DNA from 3 places in the Megamonas funiformis genome. Region 2 is predicted to be linked to each of the others. Evidence: riboswitches for the same ligand, from Rfam matches in the RefSeq annotation. Region 2 holds a riboswitch; each other region holds the start of a gene.

Region 1 (4,655 bases), 1.0 Mb from region 2:
TTTAATCATCATTTAACAGACCCTAAAGAATTACTAAAAGATGCACAGACACAAACACGCATTACCTGGATTGACTCTGAAGGCAATGTTATCTTTGATAATAGTGCTGAACCAGATAAAATGGAAAATCATCTTTTGCGTCAAGAAGTACAAATTGCCCAAAAAGTAGGAGCAGGTGAATCTTATCGCATCTCAACTACGCTTGGGACTAATACGTATTATTACGCTGTGAGATTAGATGATAATTCTGTTTTACGTCTTTCTCGCAATAATGTCAGTGCATATGATATGGTTCAAGAAGCCTTGCCAATATTGTTAGCTATGATGTTATTAATCTATTTAACTTCTCTATTGGCTGCTCGCCGTATGGCTAGAAATATCATTGCACCTATAAATTCTATCAATCTTGAGCATCCTATTATGAATGACTTGTATGAAGAATTAAATCCTATGTTAATTCGTTTAGAAAATCAAAATGAGCAAATTCATCAACAAATGAAGACTTTAAAAAATCAACAGCGTGAATTTACCATGATTATCAATAATATTGAAGAAGGTTTAATCTTAATCAATCATTCTTATAAAATATTAGCTATAAATCATAGCGTATTAAATATCTTAAACGCCGAAAAAATAGACTATATTGATAAAAATCTCTTTACGCTTATCAATAATGAAACATTATATCAAGCTGCTCAAAATGTAATGCGTGGAGAACGACAAGAGTTTTATTTACCTCTTGATAAAAAAACTTATCAAATCATTGCCAGCCCTGTAACTAAGCATAATACGGTAAAAGGTGCTTTAATTCTCTTTGTAGATATCACAGAAAAACGCATGGCAGAAAAAATGCGTCAAGAATTCTCCGCTAATGTATCTCATGAATTAAAAACACCACTCACTTCTATCTCTGGATTTGCTGAACTCTTACAAAATAATATGGTTCGACCAAATGACATTCCTTTATTTGCTGGCAAAATCTATAAAGAAGCTCAACGTCTAATCAGTTTAATTCAAGATATAATCAAACTTTCTCAACTTGATGAAAAAAATAGTACCTTTATGAAAGAACCGCTAAATCTTTCTGCTATCTGTAAACAAATTATTTTACGTCTAAATGATAAAGCATTGACAAAACAGGTAAAACTCATTTTTAAAGAAGTTCCTACTAGCGAAATTATCGGTGTTCGTCAATTAATCGAAGAATTAATTTATAACCTCATCGAAAATGCTATAAAATACAATAAAGCCAATGGTTCTGTCTTTATTTCTTTATTAAATGAAGACAAAAATCATCTTATCTTAGAAGTAAAAGATACTGGAATAGGTATAGCGTCAGACGATTTACCACATGTATTTGAAAGATTTTATCGTGCTGATAAATCCCGTTCTCAAATCAATGTAGAAGGTACAGGTTTAGGTCTCGCTATCGTTAAACATATTGCTGAATTCCATCATGCTAATTTAACAATTCAAAGTAAACCTAATGAAGGAACTTGTATCAGAATTCACTTTTCTTTAAAATCAGATTAAAAAATTTTTTAAACCCCTATTTTAGGGGTTTTCTTATTGTTTAAGCTAAAATTTTTGGTATAATAAGTAGAGTAACAAATTTTATAATATATATAATGAGGGTGCATGCTTATGCGATTAATAAAAAATATTATTTGTCTTACTGTATTAATGGTTTTCACATTATTCCATACTCAAATTAGTTTTGCGGCTGATTCTGAATGGTATTGGATTAGCTCAGATGATAAATATAGTAAATATTTTTCTATGACAAGAATTACTACTGTTTCTAGTCAAAATAACATTCCTACTTGTATTGAAGACTGGATAAAAACAGGTTACGCTCCAGGTGGAGCAGCTGAAACTATAGCTAATATGAAACTTCCTATCAATGACCCTAATCAATTAGTCTATAGCTTAGCTCGTGTTCAAATCAATCCTCAAGAAAGAACCTTACGCTATATGGAAGAAATCTTCTATGATAAAGATGGCAAGGCTCTTTATACACTCAAATATGATAATCCTGTAAATAAAGATATCAACTCTCAATCTTTTGATGAAAAATTCTATGCTATGATTGTAGACCGTGTATTCAATAAAGGTGAAGGCGGTCGTCTTATTTCTAATGCTCGTTGGCTTGGCTTATGGAGCAATGAATCTGGAGAAAGCAGTGCTGATACAGCAACACTTCGTCAGATAGATAACAATATTATTGTTTGGATTTGGCAAGAAAACAAAGACTCTGCTGGTAATGTTTCCTCTATCCAATTCATGAAAAAAGAATATAACATACAAAATCTAACAGCTAGAACATTAAAATATAATTTCTGGTCTCCTGATACAAATTGGATTGATAAAACACCTAATCTCGACAAAAATATGCATTCTATCATTCCTGAAAACACAGAAGATGTAGAATTCAAGAAAATAAGATATTATGCTAATAAATATCCTGAATGGGCAACACGTTATCAAATCAATAAAACAGCAACAACAGCTACTGTTCCAACAAACACAACAGCAACTACTACAACTCCAACACCTACTACACCTGTAAACTCTACTACAACATCACCAGCTGCTAGTGGTGTTACAAATCCTATTGGCTCTGTAGGTCCTATTGGAGCTCCTATAAATTAAAATTTGCGACTTAGTTTTAGTTATGCTAAAATTTAGCTTATTAAATTCATCTAACTAAATTAGATTGAAATTGCGGCTGTAGCTCAGACGGATAGAGCATTCGCCTCCTAAGCGAAGGGTCGCGTGTTCGACTCACGCCAGTCGCACCATTAATTTAATAATTAAACAATAAAAGGATATCAAATGATATCCTTTTTTTATTTTCATTTTTAAAATCTTGTTTTTTCTTGAAGAATAAACTATAATATAAGAAAATTGAAAAAATCCACTAGGGGTGCTTATAAAAGCTGAGAGGAAATATTCCGACCCTTAGAACCTGATTTGGTTAAGACCAACGTAGGGAAGTGGCAAATAAATGATTATCAAGGCAGATTTGCAACTTTCTTTTCATATCTGCTTATTTTTTTGCCATTTATCACTTATATTATGGAGGCAAAATTATGACAATGACACAAATGCAATCAGCTAGAGCTGGTAAAATCACTGATGAAATGAAAATCGTAGCTCAAGAAGAAAAAATGGATATTGAAACACTTCGTGAACGCGTTGCCAATGGTACTATCGCTATTTGTGCTAATATCAATCATCAAAATTTACACCCTTATGGTGTAGGCGAAGGACTTTGTACTAAAGTAAATGCTAATATCGGCACATCTAGTGCTTTTCCTGACCCAGCTCCTGAAATCGAAAAATTAAATGTCGCTATCGCATCTGGTGCCCATTCTGTAATGGATTTAAGCACAGGAAATAATATTGATGCTTCTCGTCAAGCTATTTTAAAACATTCCACTGTAATGGTAGGAACTGTGCCAATTTATCAGGCAACAGTTGATGCCATCAAAGCTCATGGTGCTGTCGTGAAAATGACTGAAGAAGATTTACTTCATGCCATTGAAAAACAAGCCAAAGATGGTGCTGATTTCATGACTATTCACTGCGGTGTAACTATGGATGTAATCAATCGCATGAAAGCAGAAGGTCGTTATATGGACGTAGTTAGTCGTGGTGGTTCATTCATCACAGGCTGGATGCTCTATAATGAAAAAAATAATCCACTCTATGAACGCTATGATGATATCTTAGATATCTGTGCAAAATATGATGTTACTATGAGTCTTGGCGATGGTCTTCGTCCTGGCTGTCTTGCTGATGCTACTGACCATGCTCAAATTCAAGAACTTTTAAATTTAGGTGGACTTGTAAAACGCGCTTGGGATAGAGGTGTACAAGTCATGGTTGAAGGTCCAGGTCATGTACCATTTGACCAAATAGCTACAAATATGAAATTGCAAAAAAGCATTTGTCATAATGCTCCATTTTACGTTCTTGGCCCACTTGTTACTGATATTGCTCCTGGATATGACCATATCACTGCTGCAATCGGTGGAACTATGGCAGCTTCTTGCGGTGCAGATTTTCTTTGCTATGTAACTCCTGCTGAACATCTTGCTTTACCAAATGTTCAAGATGTAAAAGATGGTGTTATTGTAACTAGAATTGCCGCTCATGCTGCTGATATCGTAAAAAATGTACCTGGTGCAAAAGATTGGGATTTAAATATGGCTAAAGCTCGTAAAAAACTTGATTGGGAAGAACAAATGAATTTAGCTATCGACCCACAAACAGCTCGTCAAAGACGCGCTTCACGCAATCCAGAAGGCACAACTGCTTGCTCTATGTGTGGCGATTATTGTGCTGTTGAAATCGTCAATAAATACCTCGGTGCTACAATCGAACATTGTTAATTTAAAAATGCAGGATAATCCCTGCATTTTTTCATTCATTATGATAAAATTTTTATAGATATTCTTATATCTCATAAAATTATTGATGAAAGAAGGTATTGTTATGAGTAATCATATTGAAGCCAAAATCGGAGAAGTTGCTGATGTCGTTTTACTTCCTGGCGACCCATTACGTGCAAAATACATCGCTGAAAAATTTCTAGAAAATCCTGTCTGCTACAATCATATTCGCAATATGTTTGGCTATACTGGAACTTA
Region 2 (4,687 bases):
TAATTCAGCTCTTACTTCATCATTAATAATACTTTCATTAATATGATTATCTTTATTCATTCATCTTACCTCACAATTATTACTGATTAAATTAATAATTAATCTTGTAAAAATCCTGTCAATGGAGAAGATGCACTTGCTCCTTGTGCTTTTACACGACCTAATTTTGCTTCATAAGCAAGGCGTCCTGCTTCAATAGCATAATTAAAAGCTTTTGCCATGCGAACGACATCACCTGCTATTGCTATAGCAGTATTAGCCATAATAGCAGTAGCACCCATTTCCATAGCTTCACAAGCTTGAGAAGGTCTACCAATACCAGCATCTACAATAATTGGTAAGTCGATTTCATCTATGAGAATTTGAATAAATTCTTTTGTACATAAACCTTTATTAGAGCCGATGGGAGCCCCAAGAGGCATTACACAACTAGCACCAGCATTTACTAAATCTCTAGCTACATTTAAATCTGGATACATATAAGGCATAACAGTGAAACCTTCTTTAGCTAAAACTTCAGTAGCTTTGATAGTTTCATAATTATCAGGTAAAAGATATTTACTATCGCGCATAATTTCAATTTTTACTAAATCACTGCCACAAAGTTCTTTAGATAAACGAGCTATGCGAATGGCTTCATCAGCATTTCTAGCTCCAGAAGTATTAGGAAGCAGTGCTATATCTTTAGGAATGTAATCTAAAATATTAGCCATACCACCATTATTTACACGACGAAGTGCTAAAGTTACAATTTCAGCTTTTGCTTCATTGATTGCTGCTTGAATTAATTCTAAAGAATATTTACCAGAACCTAAAATAAATCTTGAATTGAATTGATGTTTTCCTAATTGCCACATAATATGATACCTTCTTTATAAATTATTTTCTAAAATCAATTGAGTGATTAAATTTGCTTGATGACCAGCACAAATAGCTACTCTAGGAGCCATTAAACTATTTTCATTGGATAATGCAGTTTTTTCATCACCACAGATATAAAATTTGCCCATCACCTTACGAGTATGAATTTCATTGCTATGACCAAAACCCGCCATACCACTTCCAGAAATGATATATTTTTCAGGGAAAAGCTCTAATACCTTATTTACTAACATCGCCTTATTTTCAGGAACGTCAAAAGCTTCACAGATGATATCTTCATCTTTAAACAATGAAAAAATATTATCTTCTGTTACCTTTATACAATCAGTAACGATATTTAAATAAGGATTTATCATTTGTAATTGCTCGGCTAGAGCTTGCGTTTTGTATTCATTTAGATGTGAGATGAAATAATGTTGTCTATTGAGATTGCTGATATCTACTTTGTCAAAATCAATTAAATGTAAATGACCTACACCTATTCTAGCTAGTGCCACAGCGATATTAGAGCCTAAACCACCAAGACCGGCTATAGCAACTTTAGCATTATTTAATTTTTCTTGGTTGACTATGCCATGGCGGTCATTTAAAGTTTGATAAATTAATTCTTTTGCCAAAATATCTGCCATTATCAGCCACCACCAACAAAAGTTACGATTTCTAATTTATCATTAGGATTTAAAATAGTTTGTGCATATTTTGCTTTTGGGACTATTTGACCATTTAACTCTATAGCTATCTTATCTAAAGAATAATTATTTTCTTGCAAATAAGTAACTAAATCCATAGGCAAAGATATTTCTTGATTTTGTCCATTAACTATTATCAAAATAAGACCTCCTTATTTTTTATCTTTTGAGAAATTTTATTAAAAAAGGAGTCCACAAAAAGATACACCCGCGGTGGTGCACCCCTTCATGAACTCCTGTTCAATCACATGGTCAACTCTATGTGATTTTAAAAATTAATATATAGATGTGTGTTAAAATAAAAAAGAGATGACAAAATGCCATCTCTTCTAATTGCAAATACATCATAATTATTATCCTACGTTGGCATTATCCAAATCAGGTTATAGGTCAAAGTTCACAACTTCCTCTCAGCCAGTTTACTAGCTCCCTGTTATTAATTTATATATACAATATAATTTATAAATTATCATTTGTCAATAAGTTTAATTATTTTTCTTGAACAACTCACTGACAAGTAAAGAACCTAATATCAAAATCGCTCCAATCCATTGAGAAATACTCATCGGCTCAGCTAAAAGAACTGTGGATAAAATAATCGCAGTTACTGGGTCTAAATAGCTAAAAATAGCAACTTTTTGTGCTGGTAATTCTTGTAGTGAAGAAAAATATAATAAATACGCTATACCTGTATGTATAATGCCTAATATAGCCAAAGATAATAACGAAAAACCACTCATGCTCCATGAATTTCCCTGATAGATTACATAAGGCAATAAAATTATTGAAGCTAATAATAATTGAGCAATACTGCTATCAATGGCAGAAATATCTTTGAAAAATTTATTTGCTAAGACTACAATCGCATAAAATAATGCAGCAGATATTCCATACAGTACACCGATAAAATCATTCACACCAGATTGATTGTCATTGAATATGCCAGCGACTAATGCCATACCTAATAAAGATAAAATTACACAGATGATTTTAAATAGCGATAAACTTTCTTTCAATATAAATGGAGATAATAATACTACAAAAGTAGGTGCTAAATAATATGTAAGTGTCGCTGTAGCTATCGTTGTATAATTATATGCTTGAAATAAAAAAATCCAGTTAAAACCTATAGCTACACCAGATATTAATAAATAGCGTAAATTTTTTATTAAAACATTTCGATTTATTTTTTTGTGCAAACATACCATAGCGATAAATAAAATAAAAGCACCTACAAAACCACGCACTAGGGCTATTTGCGAACTTGCAAGTTCGATATTGCGCACAAATAAACCGATACTACCAAAAATAAGCATAGCCGTAATATTTTTTAAAGTTGCATTCATGAAAATCATTCACATCTCTTTCTATATTTATCTAGTCAATAATTATTGTTTATAATATAGCATAAAAACAATATACGTACTAGCTTAAAATTTGTTATAATTGATTTATATTTTATAATTCTAATGAAAGTACGGTGATATGATGATAAAAGCTATTTTCTTTGATATTGATGGTACATTAGTTAGCTTTAAAACACATAAAATTCCTGAATCTACAATACAAGCTTTACATACTTTAAAAGCAAAAGGAATAAAATTATTTATCGCAACTGGTCGTCCGCCATATGACTTGAAATTTTTAATTGATGAATTTGGCGATTTATTCACTGGTTATATTACTTTTAATGGTCAATATTGTTATGATAGTACAGGGAAAATCTTACACGAAGAATATTTAAATCGTGAAGATTTAATCCAATTTACAAATTACATCAAAGATAAAGATATCGCTTGTGGTTTTATGGAAATAGATTATTTTTATTTTAATCTCTATAATGACCGCTTAGCAAAATTAAAAGAAACTTTAGGAGATACTGCACCTGATAGAGCATTTGATGATGTAAGTCGTGTATCCAATCATAAAACATATCAATTGAATATTTTCCTAAATGAAGATGAAGAACAAGAAGTCTTACCATATTTGCCAAATTGCAAAGCTGTTCGTTGGTGCCCATATTTTACAGATATTATTCCTAAAGATGGCGGTAAAGGCACAGGCCTCAAAAAAGTTTTAGCTTACTACGGCATAGATATCAATGAAGCCATGGCTTTTGGTGATGGTGGAAACGATGTGGAAATGCTTGAAGCTGTAAAATATGGCATAGCTATGGGAAATGCTAATGATAATTTAAAACAGATAGCAGATTTTATCACTTTAGATGTAGATAATGATGGCGTAGCCTATGCTTTAAAACAATATAACGTATTATAAAAATAAACCTACTATAAATTAACTTATTTAAAAGTAATCTATAGTAGGTTTTCTTTAATTAAAATATTTCTTTAACGACGGTAAATACAAAATGAGAATGATTGACTCTAATAAATACGTTAAATTATATGTCAGCCATATACCATCATTACCTAGATAAGACATCAATATTTTTTGGCAGATATAGAAAAATATCACAGCGACAAACATCATATTTCTGATAGAAGCTGTATTGACAATACCTGTATACATACCATATAAAAGCAATCCTACACAGGCACATATAGGATGTAAAATTAGATAGATGCTATAATCGTTAGCATAATTAGCCACAACTGCCAAATCAGTCATCATATTTATAAAATACGATTTAGTAATATACATAATCACTGAAATAAAAATTATAAATACAGCTAAACATCTTAAGCTTATCTTTAATACTGAATTTAATAAATTTATATCTTTGTATCCCTTTGCTTTTCCTGAAAATACACTCACACCATTTGCCATACCATCAATAAAGTAAACCACAATAAAAATAATTTCTAAGATAATAGCATTACTAGCTAGTGTAACTGTTCCCATGCTTGCCCCAGCTATGGCAAATAAATTATTTATCGTCAATAAACAAACAGTGCGAAACATTAAATCCACATTTACCTTCATCATGGCTAAAAAAGGCTGTAAAGTTTTTAAACTTTGAATGTATTCATTGCGAATAGTTAAGTTCCCTCGTTTATAAATAGCAATAAAACCTACCATACAACCATATATTTGAGCAATCAAAGAAGCATAGGCTACACCTTGAATATTCATATCCATGATAAATACAAATACGA
Region 3 (4,655 bases), 190 kb from region 2:
CAAAAGAAAAAATCCTTGTCAATATATTTATGTTGTTTACTTTTAGATTTATGGCTAAATAATAAAATACTTTTAATATCTCTTATTTAAACTAAATTTTTTTGCTCCAATCAATTGATTAACAAAAATATTAATAATGGCTATAGCTAACATAACTGGCACAGTAATCCCAATAAAAGTGCTGTAATCAATCAACAATTCATAAGCTATAAAACCAATTAACCATAAAAGACAATTTTTACCAGTGATAAGTGAATTTTGATGATAAATATTATAGCTAAAGAAATATTCAGAAAAAGCAATAGCAAATAACGGTGCAAAAGTTGCTGCTATAAAATAAAGGAAAGTTTCATATTGTTCCATGGATAAGAAAATAGCAAGCAATGTAGAAATTATACATACAAAAAACGCTGTATATTTTACATCTAATTGATTACTGATATGATTTAAACAAATACTTGAAGAATTTATCGTAATGAAATTTGTTGTTACTGTAGATAATAAAATAACAACTAAAGAAATAACACCCAATCCAGATAACATGAAAATATCACAAATATCTGTTATCCCATAATGAACAGCACTACCTAAGCCAATTGTATACATTAAAATACTGCCAAAACAATATGCCACTACACAGCTCAATGTACCTGTAGATTGATTTTTAAGTGTTCTTGTATAATCTGAAATAACTGGCATCCATGATAAACACATAGCAATATTTAATTCTACCGCCATGCCAAAACTCATACTTTCATCTAAAGAAGTTACCACTTCATTTGCAGAAACTACAGCCCCAAAACCTAAATATAAAGAAGCAAGCAATAAACAAAGCATTACTACTTTATTTATCTTACTTACAAAATCCATTGTACTAAAAATCCAAATGCAAGGAAAAAGACCTATAATAATTGTCCATAAAATAGTATTTTCTCCCATATTCCATAAAGATGCCATTAATTTATTAAAAGCTTGTGCCCCAATGATGGTCATTATAGAAGTCCAACCTATTAATTGAATAGTATTTAATAGAGAGAAACTAACAGAACCCAACTTACCAAAAGATAAATTAATACTTTCAGAAGCACTACAACGTTTATTAGCACCGATAATCCCTGCTAAATAAAGAATAATTCCACCAATTACATGACCTACTAAAATAGCTAAAAATCCATCTTTCATGCCAAGTGGTGCTAAAAAAGTTCCTGTCATGATTTCAGCCACAGAGACTGCTGTACCAAACCAAATCAATGATACATTAAAACTAGAATTATTTGTTGATGTAAAAAATGTAGACAAAAAATCACCTCATAAAAAATAAAAATATTTAAAAATAAAAAAAGGAAATAGCCATGCCATTTCCTTGAAAATACGTAATCAAACTAATATTTCCCTACGTTGGCATTATCCAAATCAGGTCATAGGTCGAAGTTCACAACTTCCTCTCAGCCTGTCTACAAGCTCCCTTTTTCATATTCTGCCTTTAATATAAATTATCCTAAAATATTTGTCAAACTCTCGAAAAATCTCCAAAAAATATATTGCATAGCCTATTTTTATATGATAAAATAACCTAGTATGCAACAAACGGTCCGCTGTGAGATATTCTTATATGAACGTTTGAATTAAGGAGGAAAAATAATGAATATTATTCAGGCTTTAGAACAGGAACAATTACGTAACGATATCCCTAAATTCATCCCTGGCGATAGCGTTCGCGTACATGTAAAAGTAGTTGAAGGATCCAACGAACGTATTCAGATGTTCGAAGGTGTTGTAATCGCTCGCCAAGGTTCTGGCGTTCGTGAAAACTTCACAGTAAGAAGAATTTCTTATGGTGTTGGTATTGAACGTACTTTCCCAGTACATTCCCCACGCCTTGCAAAAATCGAAGTTACTCGTAGAGGTATTGTTCGTAGAGCAAAACTTTATTATCTTCGTAACCTTACTGGTAAAGCTGCTCGTATTAAAGAAAGACGCTAATATCTTCATAAGAGGGACTGCCTATGGCAAGTCCCTTTTGTTTTATTAGTATGTTCTAGTAGAGGGAGGATTATCATGGCTGATAAAAAAGAGTCATCTTTAGGTAGTGAAATTAAAGATTGGGTTATTTCCATAGCTATCGCTGTTGTCTTAGCCTTATTCATTCGTCATTTTGTAGTAGAATTATATTTAGTTGATGGACCTTCTATGCGTCCGACATTACAAAATCAAGAGCGTTTAGTCGTTAATAAATTTATTTATAATTTACATGACCCTGAACGCGGTGATATCTTGGTATTCCAATATCCAAAAGACCCTAGCCGTGATTTTATCAAACGTGTAATTGCAATTCCTGGAGATACTATTGAAATCAAAGATGGTCATATTTATGTAAATGGGGAATTAAAAAATGAACCATATATCTTAAGCACAACTAGAGGCGATTATCCACTGGCTACTGTACCAGAAGGACATATCTTTGTAATGGGCGATAATCGCAATAATTCCGAAGATAGTCGTTTCGCTGATGTAGGCATGGTACCATTTGATTTAATCAAAGGTAAAGCAATACTCATCTTCTGGCCACTTGATAAATTAAGAACATTACCATGATAATAACGAAAAGGTACCTATGAAATATTTTGTAGGTACCTTTTTTATTTTATAAAATCTATTTATTGTTTATATGTCTAGCTAAAGCTTGTTGCCAAACTTCTTGAAGCATCGGCAAACGAAATTTAGCATTTGCTGGACTTGTAGATGGCAAAGTATAAAAAGTATATGTTTTATCTTTTAAAATATCTTTATTATATTTCTTAAAGCACTGAAAAGATTTTCCGCCATTAAAACAAATAGTCTTTATCTTAGGATATTTAGCAAATAAAGCTTTAAAATCATTTGGCACTTCATCGCAAATAGCACTATCTAAACTACCTTCTCGAATACAAGAATCTATAGAGTCCCATAGCGCAATATGATTTTTTCTCAATAATTCTAGTCGCTCTTGATAAATAGTTGGTATTATTCCTTCATTAAAAAATATAGCCATTAATTTCCAAAATCTATTTTGAGGATGAGCATAATATTGTTGCTGTTCCAAAGATTTCACACTTGGCATTGAACCTAAGATAATAGTTGTACAATTTTCATCAATAGATGGGGCAAATCCTATGAGTCTTTCCATAAATAAAATCACCTCTATCTTATTATAATATAAAGATTTTTAGTATAGATAAAAAATTTTTAAAAATAAATGTCAAAAAGTCAAAATAATGTTTGACAATTTGACTTTTAGCTTTTATAATATGTTTTGTAAGCAAATATGAAACTAAAGTATAACATAAATTATTACTTTAGTATTTATGTTTACTATATTATTGTTTTTATACTATTATTAATCGAAATGTTACTCATCATGACTTGGAGGTATAAATCATGGGTGAAGAAAAATATACACAAAAAGTTTTAGAAGCTATGCAATCTGCACAGCAAGAAGCAGCACTTCGCTATCATCAAGAAATTACATCTGCTCATGTTCTTTCTGCTTTGATTAAAGAACCAGAAGGTTTACTCGCTACTATTTTTGCTGAATGTAGAGTAGATTTACCTATGCTCAAAGCAAAATTAGAACAAATACTCAAAAAAATTCCTAGCGTAAAAGGTCAAAGTCGTTTAGGCATGAGTACAGAAATGGTTCGTGTATTAGGTAGAGCAGCAAAACTCGCTGAAAACATGAACGATGAATATATAAGCACAGAACATTTATTATTAGCTATTGTCAGCGATAGCGATGACGAAATGCAAACATTATGTAGAGAATTTAATCTACATCAAAATAAAATTCAAGCTGTAATCAAATCAGAACGTAAACAAAATGTAAATAGTGATAATCCTGAAAGTGGTTATAAATCACTTGAAAAATACGGTCGTGATTTAACAGCTATGGCAAGAGTTGGTAAGCTCGACCCTGTTATTGGCCGTGATGAAGAAATCCGCCGTACTATCGAAATCTTATCTCGTCGTACTAAAAATAACCCAGTATTAATCGGTGAACCTGGTGTTGGTAAAACTGCTATCGTTGAAGGTTTAGCTCGCCGTATCGTAACAGGTGATGTTCCAGAATCTCTAAAAAATAAAACATTATATTCTCTTGATATGGGCTCATTAATCGCTGGTGCTAAATATCGTGGTGAATTTGAAGAACGTCTAAAATCTGTATTAAATGAAATCTCTAAATCCGATGGACAGATTTTATTATTCATCGATGAAATTCATACTGTAGTAGGTGCTGGCGCAACTGAAGGTGCTATGGACGCTGGTAACTTATTAAAACCAATGTTAGCACGTGGACAACTCCGCTGTATTGGTGCTACTACTTTAAATGAGTACCGTAAATATATTGAAAAAGATACAGCTCTTGAACGTCGTTTCCAACCTGTAATGGTAGGTCAACCATCTGTAGAAGATACTATCTCTATCTTGCGTGGCTTAAAAGAACGTTATGAAGTTCATCACGGTGTAAGAATTCGTGATAATGCACTTGTTTCTGCAGCTGTATTATCTGATAGATATATCTCCGATAGATTTTTACCAGATAAAGCTATCGACTTAGTTGATGAAGCTGCTGCTAAACTTCGTACTGAAATCGAATCTATGCCAGAACCTATTGAAAA

Evidence for each region. A riboswitch is a leader RNA that binds a small molecule or an ion and turns the genes downstream of it on or off. The one in region 2 is predicted to bind thiamine pyrophosphate.
Region 1: it holds a riboswitch for thiamine pyrophosphate, as region 2 does, so the genes downstream of both, thiC (phosphomethylpyrimidine synthase ThiC) here and thiS (sulfur carrier protein ThiS) in region 2, are expected to answer to the same signal.
Region 3: it holds a riboswitch for thiamine pyrophosphate, as region 2 does, so the genes downstream of both, GXM21_RS05295 (cytosine permease) here and thiS (sulfur carrier protein ThiS) in region 2, are expected to answer to the same signal.

Annotation. Positions count from the first base shown of each region.
Region 1 covers NZ_CP048627.1:216,651-221,305, reverse strand. Annotated here, with positions in the region: gene GXM21_RS01010 (sensor histidine kinase) at 1-1,533, shown strand, start outside; gene GXM21_RS01005 (hypothetical protein) at 1,645-2,652, shown strand; tRNA gene GXM21_RS01000 (tRNA-Arg) at 2,725-2,801, shown strand; TPP riboswitch at 2,913-3,012, shown strand; gene thiC (phosphomethylpyrimidine synthase ThiC) at 3,093-4,397, shown strand; gene deoD (purine-nucleoside phosphorylase) at 4,501-4,655, shown strand, end outside.
Region 2 covers NZ_CP048627.1:1,254,150-1,258,836, reverse strand. Annotated here, with positions in the region: gene thiH (2-iminoacetate synthase ThiH) at 1-60, opposite strand, end outside; gene GXM21_RS06370 (thiazole synthase) at 99-857, opposite strand; gene thiF (sulfur carrier protein ThiS adenylyltransferase ThiF) at 873-1,511, opposite strand; gene thiS (sulfur carrier protein ThiS) at 1,514-1,711, opposite strand; TPP riboswitch at 1,911-2,014, opposite strand; gene GXM21_RS06355 (DMT family transporter) at 2,057-2,926, opposite strand; gene GXM21_RS06350 (Cof-type HAD-IIB family hydrolase) at 3,057-3,848, shown strand; gene GXM21_RS06345 (MATE family efflux transporter) at 3,903-4,687, opposite strand, start outside.
Region 3 covers NZ_CP048627.1:1,068,448-1,073,102, reverse strand. Annotated here, with positions in the region: gene GXM21_RS05295 (cytosine permease) at 73-1,299, opposite strand; TPP riboswitch at 1,372-1,478, opposite strand; gene rplS (50S ribosomal protein L19) at 1,642-1,983, shown strand; gene lepB (signal peptidase I) at 2,059-2,595, shown strand; gene GXM21_RS05280 (DNA-deoxyinosine glycosylase) at 2,654-3,166, opposite strand; gene clpB (ATP-dependent chaperone ClpB) at 3,418-4,655, shown strand, end outside.